DNA from 2 places in the Rhizobium sp. USDA 4016 genome. Region 2 is predicted to be linked to the other one. Evidence: riboswitches for the same ligand, from Rfam matches in the RefSeq annotation. Region 2 holds a riboswitch; the other holds the start of a gene.
What was found. A riboswitch is a leader RNA that binds a small molecule or an ion and turns the genes downstream of it on or off. The one in region 2 is predicted to bind FMN.
Positions count from the first base shown of each region.

Region 1 (7,849 bases), on a different contig from region 2:
ATCGACGGACAGGACATCCGCATGGTCGCGCAGGCAAGCCTTCGCCGCGCGATCGGGGTCATCGCCCAGGACGTCTCGCTGTTGCACCGTTCGATCGGTGACAACATTCGCTACGGCCGGCCAGAGGCGACGCAGGACGAGATCGAACAGGCGGCAAAGACGGCAAGGGCCGATGCGTTCATTGCCGATCTTGCGGACGGCGAAGGCCGCAAGGGTTTTGACGCCTTCGTCGGCGACCGCGGCATCAAGCTCTCCGGCGGCCAGCGCCAGCGTATCGCCATTGCGCGCGTCCTGTTGAAGAACGCGCCCATTCTGGTGCTCGACGAGGCGACCTCCGCACTCGACAGCGAATCTGAGGCAGCCATCCAGGAAAAACTCAATCTGGTGATGGAGGGAAAGACGGTCATTGCCATCGCACACCGCCTTTCAACCATCGCCAGGATGGATCGAATCGTCGTGCTCGATCAGGGGCGCATCGTGGAAGAAGGCAGCCCGGACGAACTGGTCGAACAGGATGGCCTGTTTGCCCGCCTTTGGAAACGTCAGACAGGCGGCTTCATTCCTGAAGACATCAATTGACTTTGCGGGCATCGCCTACGAGATGGCGGACCACTGCTGCAGCCTCGCAGGGCCTGTGCAATTCGCCTCCCGGCCCGTTGGCAGACAATACAGGCGCCGACGCGTTGGGTCGTCCAATGCTGGCTTTACAGATCAATGAGTCGTTGAGCGGTGAACTTGTCCGTGACAAGCATGTCGATGACCCCAATTCGAAGGGCGCCGGCGATGGCGGCGGTCTTCTTAAACCCGCCGGCTAAGGCAATCACGCGATCCACACGTTCGAGGTCTTCGAGCGGGATACCAATAACGCGCTCGTCGAGCGGCGTCTTAACCGCCTTACCGTTCCTGTCGAAGAACCGGAGCGAGATATCGCCAACGGCTCCCGCTTCAGCCAGGTCGGAAAGCTCCCGTGACGAAAAGATGTTGCCCGATCGCGCAAGGAGCTCGGAGGGCTCGACCGCTCCAATTCCGACAATTGCCAGTGTGATGCTGCCGAACAGGTCCATCGTCTCACGGACGAACGGATCGGCTTGCATGAGCAGCTTGGCCTCGCGCGAGGTCGTCACGCCTTGCACCGGAAGCAGCTTCGGCTCGGCGCCGGTCAGGCGCGCCAGTCGAGTCGTCAGCTGAGTGGCATGTGTCTGCACCGAGGGATCGCCCATGCCCCCGAGCGTCTGGACGACATACTTCGCCTGGGCGCTTTTCTGCGGGTGAATGTTTTCGACCATCTTGAAGATGGTCTGACTCCAACTCGAAACTCCAATGATCTCGCCAGGGGCAAGCGTGACCTCAAGGAGATGGGCGGCCGCTTCCCCAATCCGTGCCATGACCGCGCCGTCTCGATCCTCGCTGCATTCGACGACGACGGCTTCGGGTAGTCCGTACTTCTGCCTGAGAGCGCCCTCAAGCTCACTGTACGTGCCGACTGGAGGAATGACGCTCGTCCGAACGATGTCCTCGGCCTCGGCACGTTTCAGCATTCGGGAGACCGTGGCCTGCGACAGGCGAAGATGCTGCGCTATCTCAGCCTGCCGTCGCCCCTCGATGTGGTACATCTGGGCCACTCTTGACATGAGGCGGAGTTCGTTGAGGCGAGCCATGGCTGATCCCGGATCGTCGTGCTTCGCGACGGTGAGCGCGTGCAGGAATTCGCCGACAGCGCGACGCCCGTGCGCACGATTGTCGAGAGCATGGTTGGACGTTCGCTCGACCGTCTGTTCCCGACCCTGCCCGTTCCGACGGATCATCCGGTACTTGAGGTGTCGGGGCTGAGTTCTCCGGACAATTCGTTCCGCGACGTTACCTTCGACGTGAAGGCAGGCGAAATCCTTGGAATTGCCGGACTGGTCGGCGCCGGCCGCACGGAACTTGTGCGCGCCATCTCGGGTGCGGATCCGATCAGTGGAGGCTCGATCAAGCTGGAAGGCGATGAACTCAGGCTCCGCGATCCTGCCGACGCGATCGCCAAAGGCATCGTAATGGTTCCGGAAGATCGCAAGGACCAGGGTCTGGTGGTCGGGCACCGGATCGGCGAGAACATTATCTACGCCAATCTCGACATGCTGGGTGGACGTTGGATCACACCCCGCGTCAAGCGCTCGTTCGCGCAGAAGGCGGTTGCCAAGTTCGGCGTAAAGGGTCGCGCAGAGCAATATGCTTCGGACCTGTCCGGCGGCAACCAGCAGAAGGTCGTCATCGCGAAATGGCTCATGCGCAATCCCAAGGTCGTGGTCCTCGACGAACCCACGAGAGGCATCGACGTCGGCGCCCGAGCGGGCATCTACGACATCATCGTCAATCTTGCGAAACAGGGCGTGGCGGTCATCGTCGTGAGCTCGGACCTCGAGGAAGTTCTCGGCGTCTCAAATCGCATTCTCGTGCTTGCCCAGGGCAAGCAGGCAGGCATTCTCAATCGTGACGAGGCAAATGACGTCTCGGTCATGGAGCTCGCTACAACCTAAATAGACAGAGAAAGGAAGAGCGGTGTCCGACATCACTCTGAACGCCCCGAAGCTTTTCGATCTCAGCGGCCAGATTGCCATCGTGACCGGAGCCGGCAGCGGAATTGGGCAGCGCATTGCCGTGGGTCTTGCACAGTGCGGCGCCGACGTCGCGCTGCTCGACCGCCGAACCGATGACGGACTGGCCAACACGGCTAGACACATTCAAGGCGCAGGCCGCCGCTCCATCCAGATCGAAGCGGACGTCACGCGCAAGTCATCCCTCAGCGCGGCGGTAGCACGCACCGAGGCAGAGCTCGGCGCACTGACACTTGCCGTCAATGCCGCGGGTATCGCCAACGCCAACCCGGCGGAAGAGATGGAAGAGGATCAGTACCAGACGTTGATGGACATCAACCTGAAAGGGGTCTTCCTTTCTTGCCAGGCCGAGGCCCGCGCCATGTTGAAGAACGGACGCGGGTCCATCGTCAATATTGCGTCCATGTCCGGCGTGATCGTCAACCGGGGACTGAGCCAGGCGCACTATAACGCTTCCAAGGCCGGCGTGATCCATATGTCGAAATCCATGGCGATGGAATGGGTCGGCCGTGGAATCCGCGTCAACACGATCTCGCCCGGATACACGGCGACGCCGATGAACACGCGTCCCGAGATGGTTCATCAGACCAAGCTCTTCGAAGAGCAGACGCCGATGCAGCGCATGGCAACGGTCGACGAGATGGTCGGTCCAGCCGTGTTCCTGCTGTCGAATGCGGCAAGTTTCGTGACAGGCGTCGATCTGCTTGTCGACGGCGGTTTCTGCTGCTGGTGATGCGATGCGAAAGCTGATTGCCGGCAGCTGGAAAATACACGGTCTCGCTTCCTCCCTGGCCGAGATCGAGGCGCTGAAGGGACTTACGAGCGAGGCGGCGTGCGACATCGTCGTCCGCTCGCCCTTCACGCCGATCGAGAACCCCGCGAAGCGCTCGCAGGGTTCGACCGCGATTACCGTCGCGCGACACCGCCAGCGAAAGGCGCCGGGCGCCTGCACCGCACACGTCTGGGAGGACACGCTCGTCGATGGGGGTGCATGCTTGGTAATTCTAGGCCATTCCGAACGTCGCGCGTTCCACGACGACATTGACGCCATAGCCAGAGGGGCCACTGTCGCTCACAAGGCCGAGATCATTTCTGCAGCCGCTTGAAGGCAGCATGACGCAACAGGAACTGCCGGCTCTGCGGCCGACGCCCGATATCGCCTGGCAACGGGAAAGGAAGAGAGAATGAAGCGCTTCGAAAACAAGACCGTTGTCATCACGGGAGCCAGCCGCGGGATCGGCGCGGCGATCGCCATGCGGTTTGCGAGAGAAGGCGCCAATCTCGTGGTCTCAGCAAACGAAGAGTCGGTCCATGCAGTCGCCGAGCAAATCAAAACCGATGCCGGCAATGCTATCTCCTTCGTCGGAGACGTCACCGACAAAGCCAGCGTGAAGGCTCTCTATGACGCGGCGGAGAAAGCTTACGGCACTGTCGACGTGTCGATCCAGAATGCCGGCGTCATCACCATCGCCCGCATCGAAGACATGACGGAAGGCGAGTGGGACAGGGTCATGGCCGTCAACACCAAGGGCGTCTTCTTGTGCGCGCAGGAAGCAATTCTGCGCATGCGCAGGCTGGGACGCGGCGGCCGCATCATCAACACCGCCTCTGGCCAAGCCCGCGACGGCTTCATCTACACACCACACTACGCCGCTTCAAAAATGGGCGTCGTCGGGATCACCCAGAGCCTTGCCAAGGAAGTCGCGACCGAAAACATCACCGTCAATGCCTTCTGCCCCGGTATCATCGAAACGGACATGTGGGCCTATAACGATCAGGCCTGGGGCAAACTCCTCGGCAACTACGGCCCCGGAGAACTCATGAAAGAGTGGGTCGAAGGGATTCCCATGAAGCGGGCAGGATCTGGCGAGGATGTCGCCGGTCTCGTCACCTTCCTTGCCAGCGACGATGCTGCCTACATCACCGGCCAGACGATCAACGTCGATGGCGGCCTGATCATGTCGTAGCTTTATTCGACATTGAGGAACGGTGCGTTCACCGCGAAAAACAGATTCTCGATGGGCCGGCAGCCGGCAGCCACTTGCAAAATACGGCATCGATCCTCTATGTTACATGCGTTCTCAGGGCGGGGTGCAATTCCCCACCGGCGGTATCGAGGCAACTCGGAGCCCGCGAGCGCCTTCGTGGATGCGGAGGGTCAGCAGATCCGGTGAGATGCCGGAGCCGACGGTTACAGTCCGGATGGAAGAGAGCAATGCAGCGGACGCCGCCTCAAGCGCGGCGTTTCCTATGCTTGTTCGCCCAAGGGAAAATGGTGGCTTTGACAGGCCATGCACGCCGCTCACAACGGCTAACCCTTGAAAGGCAAGAAAATGGCAATTTCCAAAATCGACGATGCGGTCGCCGCTATAGCGCGGGGCGAGATCGTCGTCGTTGTCGATGACCGTGACCGGGAAAACGAAGGCGATCTCGTGATCGCGTCGGAGGCTGTCACTCCGCAAGCGATCGCGTTCATGATGAACCACGCCCGTGGCCTTATCTGCGTTGCGATGGAAGGCAACAGGCTCGACGAGCTCGATATTCCTTTGATGGTTCCACGCAACACCGAGGTGCTGAAGACTGCCTTCACCGTCTCCGTGGACTACATTCCCGAAACGACGACTGGGATATCGGCCGCCGACAGGGCTGCCACCGTTCAAGCACTCGTCAGAACAGGCTCTCGCCCAGAGGATTTTGCCCGGCCAGGTCATATCTTTCCGCTCCGAGCCCACCCGAACGGCGTTCTTTCCCGCCCTGGCCACACCGAAGCAGCGGTGGATCTCGCCAAGCTTGCCGGTCTGTCCCCGTCCGGGGTGATTTGCGAGGTGGCCAACGACGATGGCACGATGGCACGCCTTCCCGAACTCGAACGGTTTTCTGAACGGCATGGCCTCCATCTGATCACCATCGAAGACTTGATCGCCTATAGGGCAGCGAGTGTTCCCGTTAAGGCAGCCTGAAATCCGTTGCCCGTCTTCTTTTAGGTTTGAGCGGTCTTCCTCCCGTAGCCGCTCGAATCTGGTCCGGCGCTCGCGACCTTCCGATGAACGATACGAGCGTATCGGCGCATCGAAAGGCGGGCGACCCCGTGGCTGCGGCCCGCATAGTCGAAGGAACTTACATAGATTGTGTGCCTCGCCATTCGACAACATCCGCGCTTTGAACCCAGATGGTTTCCTCTTCGCCCGCGCGGCCATGCTCCAATTTATATGTGGCAACCTCGCCGAAGGTGTCGGCATATGCCAGCAGGCGCTCCAGCGACGCGTCGGGCGGCGACGCTACTCTCTCCAAAGCTTCGCGCGTCACGATCACGAGCCAGTTCGCCGCGATGTCGGTCATTGGGATGTGGCCGTTCTCATTGGTGACGAACGGCGGCATGTTCGGGCGCATTTTAAGCGACATTGCTCCTCCTCAGTCGAACAACATTATGTCTCCGGCGGCTCGACGGTCCTTCTGAGCTTCCTTGTGCCAGTGATCAGCGGAAAGATCGCGATGGCGATCCGCGCCGGCATCATCAAAGTTGGATTTCAGGAGCGCAGGCTTCGGAGCAATGCGGGGTCCTGCTTAAAGCCGTCGATCTCATTCTGGGCCTTAAAATACGCCTCTCTCCAGAGCCTGTAGCGAACCGGATCCGTTTGGGGATCATACGGATTGTCACCCAGTAACTTTCCAGTTTTTGGCGCTAGCGCGCCCATGTTTTCGGCTTGCCAGTCGTCCAGTTCCCTTCTGCTGCCTTCAAACATCGTCCACTTCCTCGTCTATCAAAGCGTTCGCTAGTTCTGCCGCCGCATGATCGAGCCTCGCCTTTGAGCAGGGCGTTAATGAACAATAGAACGGAGCTCCGTCGGAAGACCTTGGATCGCGAAGCGATGAAGCGGTGAACCTGCAAAAGCCCTCTCCATTTTCCGAGACTTCCCGAATTGCCGATCAAGTTCATTGGCGAGGTCGGTGGGATCCGTCATTCCCTGTTGAAAGAGGCGGACCATCAGCTTGGCTGCTGCATTGAAAGGTCGAGGCGGTTCGATAAGAATATCGTCTGTATAGCCGGCATCACTCAGCACCTGCTGCAGCATGCCGAGGTCTTGGCTCGTCAGATATTTCGTAGAAAATTCGGAAGACATAAGGCCCTCCTTTCGGTCGGGGCAAGGGCAAGGCAGCCCTCAAACAGCAGCGCCCGTGATGATGACTGCTGGAGGCGGGAACCATGCGCTGCCCCCGGAAGCAAAGCAAATGAAATCTTTCGAAGATGCTAAAATACACTCCGACTGGCAAGCGGGCCGCATTCGCCGGATCAGCCGCAATGAACACGCGGCGTAGATATCAGGCAGAGCAACTTGATCGAGATCCGCGACCGACAGAACCTCGACAGTTCCCACTCACATCATTTCGGTGCCGCGGCAGCAGCCGGCGAGGCGCTAGTGAATCGCCGACGAAGACCGCGCGTTCACGCGTGTTGCCAGCTCTCCGATGTGGGTGCCGATGAGCAGTGTCGCGATGTCGTCTGAGGTGCGATAACCGTCATTAAAGAATGCAAGGGCAGCAGCACATAAGAAATCCGTTGTCTTCTCATCAGGAGCGACCTGATAATAGTGATACCATTCACCGACAGCCCGCGAGAGCACGGCAAAATCGGGTTCCTGCACCAGTCTTTGCAGCATGATTGATCTCCCATTTCTGAGACTAAATGCTAGGTCGGGCGGAATTTTCTTCAACGGAAGAAGGTGCTCCTTATTTATTCAGAGCGAATGACCTCAACGTCAGGCAGGCCTGCAAACAACCTGCATGCGGACGGGGTTCAGTGCCTTTGACGGTTCGTCGGAGCAGCAGCCATTCTCAACTGCGGCCCGCTTTGCGCGGATTCTCGATTGCGCCATCCTCGCTTTGTGCGCGGGCAATCTGGGAAGACGTCGCCGGATGATTATCCGTCGGATCTCCCGGCAGAAAAAATGCAAGTTCAAATATCAGGCCGCTGGTCCCGTAGGTGGAAAGGCTTTTTGCCTGATATTTTGCCGGGAAGGCCTTTTCGATCAGGACCGAGCCGAACCCTCTAGCGTTGGGCCGAGTGACCTCAGGCCCCCCGGTTTCCTGCCAGGTCAGCAGAACCCCCCGGTCCTTCAGGGTCCAGTTAACGACAATCCGGCCCTCGTCGGTGCTGAGTGCGCCGTATTTCATCGCGTTCGTGCCGAGCTCGTGCACGACCAGCGACAGGGCCAGCGTGAGTTCCGCCGGTAGAGAAACCTGTGGACCGGTTA
Region 1 is NZ_JBWCCY010000002.1:744,525-752,373, reverse strand. It holds gene ACZ9DP_RS04585 (ABC transporter ATP-binding protein) at 1-579, shown strand, start outside; gene ACZ9DP_RS04580 (sugar-binding transcriptional regulator) at 705-1,658, opposite strand; partial or broken gene ACZ9DP_RS04575 (ATP-binding cassette domain-containing protein) at 1,668-2,519, shown strand; gene ACZ9DP_RS04570 (SDR family oxidoreductase) at 2,542-3,330, shown strand; gene ACZ9DP_RS04565 (triose-phosphate isomerase) at 3,335-3,703, shown strand; gene ACZ9DP_RS04560 (glucose 1-dehydrogenase) at 3,782-4,564, shown strand; FMN riboswitch at 4,671-4,815, shown strand; gene ribB (3,4-dihydroxy-2-butanone-4-phosphate synthase) at 4,931-5,557, shown strand; gene ACZ9DP_RS04550 (hypothetical protein) at 5,715-5,999, opposite strand; gene ACZ9DP_RS04545 (hypothetical protein) at 6,125-6,340, opposite strand; gene ACZ9DP_RS04540 (hypothetical protein) at 6,416-6,718, opposite strand; gene ACZ9DP_RS04535 (hypothetical protein) at 7,013-7,255, opposite strand; gene ACZ9DP_RS04530 (sensor histidine kinase) at 7,431-7,849, opposite strand, start outside.
Region 1: another riboswitch for FMN. It lies ahead of ribB (3,4-dihydroxy-2-butanone-4-phosphate synthase); the one in region 2 lies ahead of ACZ9DP_RS27595 (EamA family transporter).

Region 2 (7,849 bases):
ATGTTGAATCTGTATGACATAGCATTCGGCATTCGAAGGGGAGTTCGTTGCCGCCGGAACCCGGGCATGTTTTGGTTGGGTACCGGTTTTTACCCCTTAAAGCCTTGGCCGGCTGATGCTCCGGTGGGAGCAGGCCGGCGGGCCATTGAGTGGACCGCGATTTCACCTTGAAATGCGGCGTGCTGGAAGGAAAGTGATATGAGCAAGGTCAGCGGCAGCAACGGCGGCGACTCCAAGAATACCCTGTATTGTTCGTTCTGCGGAAAGAGCCAGCACGAAGTCCGGAAGTTAATCGCCGGGCCGACCGTCTTCATCTGCGATGAATGCGTCGAACTGTGCATGGACATCATCCGCGAGGAGAACAAGTCCTCGATGGTCAAGTCCCGCGACGGCGTTCCCACGCCCCAGGACATCATCAAGGTTCTCGACGAATACGTCATCGGCCAGCGGCAGGCGAAAAAGATACTGTCGGTTGCCGTCCACAACCATTACAAGCGCCTGGCGCATGCCACCAAGAACAGTGAAGTCGAACTGGCGAAGTCGAACATCATGTTGGTCGGCCCGACCGGTTGCGGCAAGACCTATCTCGCCCAGACGCTCGCCCGCATCATCGACGTTCCCTTCACGATGGCCGATGCAACGACGCTGACCGAAGCCGGCTATGTCGGTGAAGACGTCGAAAACATCATCCTGAAGCTTCTGCAGTCTGCCGACTACAATGTCGAGCGCGCCCAGCGCGGCATCGTCTATATCGACGAGGTCGACAAGATCTCCCGCAAGTCCGACAATCCCTCGATCACTCGCGACGTGTCGGGCGAGGGCGTGCAGCAGGCGCTTCTGAAGATCATGGAAGGCACCGTCGCTTCCGTTCCTCCGCAGGGCGGCCGCAAGCATCCGCAGCAGGAATTCCTGCAGGTCGACACGACGAACATCCTGTTCATCTGCGGCGGCGCCTTCGCCGGTCTCGACAAGATCATCTCGGCACGCGGCGAGAAGACCTCGATCGGCTTCGGTGCGACCGTCAAGGCGCCGGATGACCGCCGCGTCGGCGAAGTGCTGCGCGAACTCGAGCCGGAAGATCTGGTGAAGTTTGGCCTCATTCCGGAATTCATCGGTCGTCTGCCGGTCCTGGCAACGCTCGAAGACCTCGATGAGGATGCGCTGATCCAGATTCTGTCGGAACCGAAGAACGCGCTCATCAAGCAGTATCAGCGCCTGTTCGAGATGGAAGACGTGGAACTCACTTTCCACGAGGATGCGCTCCGCGAAATCGCCCGCAAGGCGATCGTACGCAAGACCGGTGCCCGCGGCCTTCGCTCGATCATGGAAAAGATCCTGCTCGATACGATGTTCGAACTGCCGGCGCTGGAAGGCGTTCGCGAAGTCGTTATCTCCGAGGAAGTTGCCCGCGGTTCTGCCCGTCCGCTCTACATCTATGCGGACCGTCAGGAGGAAAAGGCAAACGCCTCGGCCTGATGCCGGTCCTCGTATGGTTAGATTTAGGGGCTTGCCGAAGGCAGGCCCCTTTCTATTTGAAAAACCGTGTATGGTCCTGTTAATAATGGCTGGCAAGACTGGGAAAACGCTATTGCTGACGTTGCGGAATGTTCCGTCCTTAAAGATGATGGAATGATTCCATAGCGAGGTTTCCGGCCTTGTGTTTTAGCCGGTTCGAAAGTGGTAAGCGTCGATCCAGTTAGGCGCTTCATTGTACTAGCGTTCCGTTGTAATAAAGCTGTCACAACCGTGGAACGCGGGCGTTAGCGTGGCTTGAAATGCATAGTCAGAACCTCCACTTGTAGCCCAAGTGAGAGTGCCGGCCAATCGCATGCGGCCGCGCAAAGAGCCCGGAAACGGGACGATGGAAAGGAAATAAAATGACGAAGAAAACGTCTGTAGCGAGCAGCACTGCCTATCCTGTTTTGCCCCTGCGCGACATCGTGGTCTTCCCCCATATGATCGTGCCGCTGTTCGTCGGACGGGAAAAGTCGATCCGTGCGCTTGAAGAGGTCATGGGTTCTGACAAGCAGATCATGCTGGTCACCCAGATCAACGCAAGCGATGATGATCCAGATCCTTCAGCAATTCATAATGTCGGCACGGTTGCCAATGTTTTGCAGCTCCTGAAGCTGCCCGACGGCACCGTGAAGGTTCTTGTCGAAGGCCGCGCCCGTGCCGAGATCGATGCCTATACCAGCCGCGAGGATTTCTACGAGGCGCTCGGCCATGTGCTCGAAGAGCCGCATGACGACCCGGTCGAGCTGGAAGCGCTGTCGCGCTCCGTCGTTTCGGAGTTCGAGAGCTATGTGAAGCTCAACAAGAAGATCTCGCCTGAAGTGGTCGGCGCTGCCAGCCAGATCGACGATTATTCCAAGCTCGCCGATACGGTTGCCTCGCACCTGTCGATCAAGATTACCGAAAAGCAGGAGATGCTGGAAACCACCAGCGTCAAGGCTCGCCTCGAAAAGGCGCTCGGCTTCATGGAAGGCGAGATTTCGGTCCTGCAGGTCGAAAAGCGCATCCGCTCGCGCGTCAAGCGCCAGATGGAGAAGACCCAGCGCGAATACTACCTGAATGAGCAGATGAAGGCGATCCAGAAGGAGCTCGGAGACGGCGAGGAAGGCCGCGACGAGATGGCCGAACTGGAAGAGCGCATCTCCAAGACCAAGCTTTCCAAGGAAGCGCGCGAGAAGGCCGACGCGGAGCTGAAGAAGCTGCGCCAGATGAGCCCGATGTCTGCCGAAGCAACCGTCGTCCGCAACTATCTCGACTGGCTGCTCGGCATTCCGTGGGGCAAGAAATCGAAGATCAAGTCGGACCTCAACCACGCAGAACAGATCCTCGAAGCCGATCACTTCGGCCTGGACAAGGTCAAGGAGCGGATCGTCGAGTATCTCGCCGTGCAGGCGCGTGCAGCCAAGCTCAAGGGGCCGATCTTGTGCCTCGTCGGCCCTCCGGGCGTCGGCAAGACCTCGCTTGCGCAGTCGATTGCCAAGGCGACCGGCCGTGAGTATGTCCGCATGGCGCTCGGCGGCGTTCGCGACGAAGCCGAAATCCGCGGTCACCGCCGCACCTATATCGGCTCGATGCCCGGCAAGGTCATCCAGTCGATGAAGAAGGCGAAAAAGTCCAATCCGCTCTTCCTGCTCGACGAGATCGACAAGATGGGCATGGATTTCCGCGGCGATCCGTCCTCGGCCCTGCTCGAAGTGCTCGACCCGGCCCAGAACTCGACCTTCATGGATCACTACCTGGAAGTCGAATACGACCTGTCGGACGTGATGTTCATCACGACGGCGAATACGCTGAACATTCCGGCACCTTTGATGGACCGCATGGAGATCATCCGTATCGCCGGCTATACCGAAGACGAAAAGCGAGAAATCGCCAAGCGGCACCTGCTGCCGAAGGCCATCAAGGAACATGCGTTGCAGCCGGAGGAATTTTCGGTCAGCGACGATGCCCTGATGGCGATCAGCCAGCAATACACCCGCGAAGCAGGGGTGCGTAACTTCGAACGCGAACTTATGAAGCTCGCCCGCAAGGCGGTGACCGAGATCATCAAGGGCAAGTCGAAGTCGGTCGCCGTCACGGCTGCCAACATCGACGACTATCTGGGCGTTCCGCGCTTCCGCCACGGCGAAGCCGAGCGCGAGGATCAGGTCGGCGTGGTCACCGGTCTTGCCTGGACCGAAGTCGGCGGCGAGCTGTTGACGATCGAAGGCGTGATGATGCCGGGCAAGGGCCGCATGACGGTCACTGGCAACCTGAAGGAAGTCATGAAGGAGTCGATCTCCGCTGCGGCCTCGTACGTTCGCTCGCGCGCTGTCGATTTCGGCATCGAGCCGCCGCGCTTTGACAAGAGCGACATCCACGTGCACGTGCCGGAAGGCGCGACGCCGAAGGATGGCCCGTCGGCCGGTGTCGCCATGGCAACCGCGATCGTCTCGATCATGACCGGCATTCCGGTCAACAAGGATGTCGCCATGACCGGCGAGATCACCCTTCGCGGCCGCGTTCTGCCGATCGGCGGCCTGAAGGAAAAGCTGCTCGCAGCGCTTCGCGGCGGCATCAAGAAGGTGCTGATCCCGGAAGAAAATGCCAAGGATCTGGCGGAGATTCCGGACAACGTGAAGAACAACATGGAGATCATCCCGGTATCCCGCATGGGCGAGGTGATCAAGCATGCGCTGGTTCGCAGGCCTGAACCGATCGAATGGGATGGAACGGTTGAAACGCCGGTCATCGCGACGGTCGAGGGCCTCGATGAGACAGGTGCAGCCATCGCTCACTGAGCGCTGCCTGCCACATTTATGTCAAAATGCTGCAAAACTCGGAAAAGGCTGGCTTAAAACGCCAGCCTTTTTTGTGAAAACGTCACAGAGCCGCTTGCTTTTCCTTGATTTGCAGGGCTTTTGGGTTGCGGCGGGCCTGATGAAACTTATTCTGTGCCTGGCTTACAGATTTGAGTCGTTTCGAACCATTGAAAGGGGTGGAAACATGAACAAGAATGAACTCGTGTCCGCAGTTGCCGAAAAGGCTGGCCTCACCAAGGCTGACGCTGCTTCTGCTGTCGACGCTGTTTTCGACGTTGTCCAGGCTGAACTTAAGAAGAAGGGCGACATCCGTCTCGCCGGCTTCGGCAGCTTCACCGTTTCTCATCGCGCTGCCACCAAGGGCCGCAATCCGTCCACCGGCGCCGAAGTCAATATTCCGGCTCGCAACGTGCCGAAGTTCACGCCCGGCAAGGGCCTGAAGGATGCCGTTAACGGCTAATGAGATTTCTGGCCGCCGGATAACGAGACTGGCAGCCCAGGTTTGGAGGGGTTCGGCGAAAGCCGGACCCTTTTCCACTTCCGCAGGTCTTGCGGGCTTTTCAAGTTTCATCTACGGCTTTTCTGTTCTCAGGGCGGGGTGAAAGTCCCCACCGGCGGTAAGGGCCTCGGCCCGAGCCCGCGAGCGCCTTCCGCGCGCCCATGGGCGGGGAGGGGTCAGCAGATCCGGTGCGATGCCGGAGCCGACGGTCATAGTCCGGATGAAAGAGAATGATCGCATGCACGAAGGGCAGGGAACTGCCCGGCGGTGTTGTTGCGCTCATGCGTCCTGATTTGTGTTGGTCCTTTTTATCTTGGATGAATGACATGAATCAGACTTCCCTCACTATTTCCACGTCGCGTGCCATGGCAGGTGCCGCCTGGATGGTGCTGGCCGGCGTGGCCTTCTCGATCCTCAACGTCGTCACGCAATGGGCGGCGATGAAGCTTGCCTTCCCGGCCGCGTCCATTGCCTTCGCGCTCGTCTTCTCGCTGCCGTTCCTCTACCGAGCCGGCTTCTCGGCGATGCGCACCAATTATCCTTGGCGCCGATCCTCTCGGCGCTGCTCTGGGGCGCTTCCTCGCTGATCACCAAGAACCTGACGGGCATCGAGCGGCCCGAAACCATCACGGTCTGGCTGCTGGTGCTTCTGACGCCCATCAATGGCGGGCTTGCGCTGGCGGCCGGCTTCGAAGTTCCGGCGGGCGTCACGCTGGGGCTTTTTGTACTCGCCGGCCTGCTGACCGTGCTCGCGCAATATTTTCTCACACTTGCCTATATAGCGGCCGACGCTGCCTATGTGCAGCCCTTCGACGATCTCAAGCTGCCGCTCAACGTCTTTTCGGGTTGGCTCGTCTTCGGCTATGCGCCTACCGGTTACCTCTGGCTCGGAGCGGCATTGATCTTTTGCGCCTCCCTCTTCATCATGCGCAACGAACTGCGCCGCGAGCAGACGGCTGCATAGACAGGGCGGCGCAAAACGCGCCGGCTGTCATGTGTCTGTCATCAGCGTCCCTCAAAAATCCCCCGTTTCGATATTCGACACATGGGGGATTTCATGACCATTTCATCGCGCAAGGCAACACTGGCTGCCGTGCTTCTCGCGTCCGTTGCTTTCCCGGCCGCTGCGGAGCCTGTTTTCAATCGTATTGCGTCCTTCCCGGTTGCCGCAAACCTGCCCGACGGCAAGGACAAGCTTTCCACGACCTCCGCCGAAATCATCACCGCCACCGATGACGGCAGGACGCTGATTTACAGCGACAGCCCGCTCGGCGCGATCGGCTTCGTCGACATCATCGATGCCAAGGCCCCGAAGGCCGTCGGCGCGCTGATGATGGACGGCGAGCCGACATCCGTTACGTCGGCAGCCGGCAAGGCGCTCGTTGCCGTCAACACCGGCGAGAGTAAGCAGAAGCCTTCCGGCCATCTGGCAATCGTCGACGTTGCCACCAAAAAGATCGAGAACACCTGCGATCTCGGCGGTCAGCCGGATTCGATCGCGCTCAACAAGGACAAGACGCTCGGCACCATCGCCATCGAAAACGAGCGCGACGAAGACGTCAACGACGGCAAGATCCCGCAGATGCCGGCAGGCGATCTCGCTATCTTCCAGGTCAAGGACGGAACGGTCGATTGCAGCACGATCAAGCACGTTGCGCTGACCGGCCTCTCGGCCGTCGCGCCGGAGGACCCGGAGCCGGAATTCGTCGCCTTCAACGGCCAGGATGAGATCGCACTGACACTGCAGGAAAACAACGAGATCGTCATCATCGACGCCAAAACCGCACAGGTGAAGACGCATTTCTCCGCAGGCAGCACCGACCTTTCCGGTATCGACACGAAGAAGGACGGGGCGCTGAAGTTTGCTGGCGAACTGAAGGGTGTTCTGCGCGAACCGGACGCTGTGAAATGGCTGGACGACAACCGTCTCGTCGTCGCCAACGAAGGCGATTATGAAGGCGGCTCGCGCGGGTTCACGATTTTCGATAAGACCGGCAAGGTTCTCTACGAATCCGGCAGTTCCTTCGAGCGCGCCGTGGCTGATCTCGGCCATTATCCGGACGGCCGCTCCTCCTCGAAGGGCGTCGAACCGGAGGGCCTGGAAGCAGCCACCTTCGGAGGCCAGCAATATTTCTTCGTGCTTGCCGAGCGCGCTTCTGTTGTCGGCGTCTACAAGGACACGGGCGCCGACCCGGAGCTCTCGCAGATATTGCCATCGGGCGTTTCGCCGGAAGGCGCTGTCGCCATCCCCTCGCGCAACCTCTTTGCGACCGCCAACGAAGTCGATCTCGGAAAGGACGGCGGCCCGCGCTCGCATGTGATGATCTACGAGCTTGCCGAAGGAGAGAAGGCCTATCCGCAGATCGTCGCGGCCGAGAAGGATGGCAACCCGGTCGGCTTTGCCGCCCTTTCGGGCCTTGCTGCCGTCCCGGAAAAGCCCGGCAAGCTCTTTGCGGTCAGCGACAGCGTGCTCGGCATGCAGCCGACGATCTACACGATCGACGCGACGCAGAAGCCCGCCGTCATCACCGAGACGCTGACCGTCAAGCGTGATGGTGCTGCCGCCCAGAAGCTCGACATCGAGGGCATCGCCGTCGATGAGAAGGGCTGGTTCTGGCTCGCTTCCGAAGGCAACAGCGAAAAGCTGCTGCCGCACGCGCTCTACCACGTCAATCCGAAGGGCGAGATCAAGGCCGAGGTCGCCCTGCCGAAGGAACTGACCGCCAACGAAATCCGCTACGGCTTCGAAGGCGTGACGATCATCGGCTCCGGCGATGATGCAACGCTGTGGATGGCAATTCAGCGTGAATGGAAGGACGACGAGAAGGGCTTCGTCAAGCTCGTCTCCTACAATCTGAAGAGCAAGGAATGGGGCGCCGTGCGCTACCCGCTCGACAAGTCCGAAAACGGCTGGGTCGGTCTTTCGGAAATCTCTGCCCATGGCGACAACGTCTATATCATCGAGCGCGACAACCTCGTGGGCGATGCAGCGAAGTTGAAGAAGCTCTATAAGGTGGCGATCGCCGATCTCAAG
Region 2 is NZ_JBWCCY010000004.1:2,449,750-2,457,598, reverse strand. It holds gene clpX (ATP-dependent Clp protease ATP-binding subunit ClpX) at 199-1,476, shown strand; gene lon (endopeptidase La) at 1,878-4,295, shown strand; gene hupB (DNA-binding protein HupB) at 4,501-4,776, shown strand; FMN riboswitch at 4,897-5,051, shown strand; partial or broken gene ACZ9DP_RS27595 (EamA family transporter) at 5,142-5,779, shown strand; gene ACZ9DP_RS27590 (esterase-like activity of phytase family protein) at 5,873-7,849, shown strand, end outside.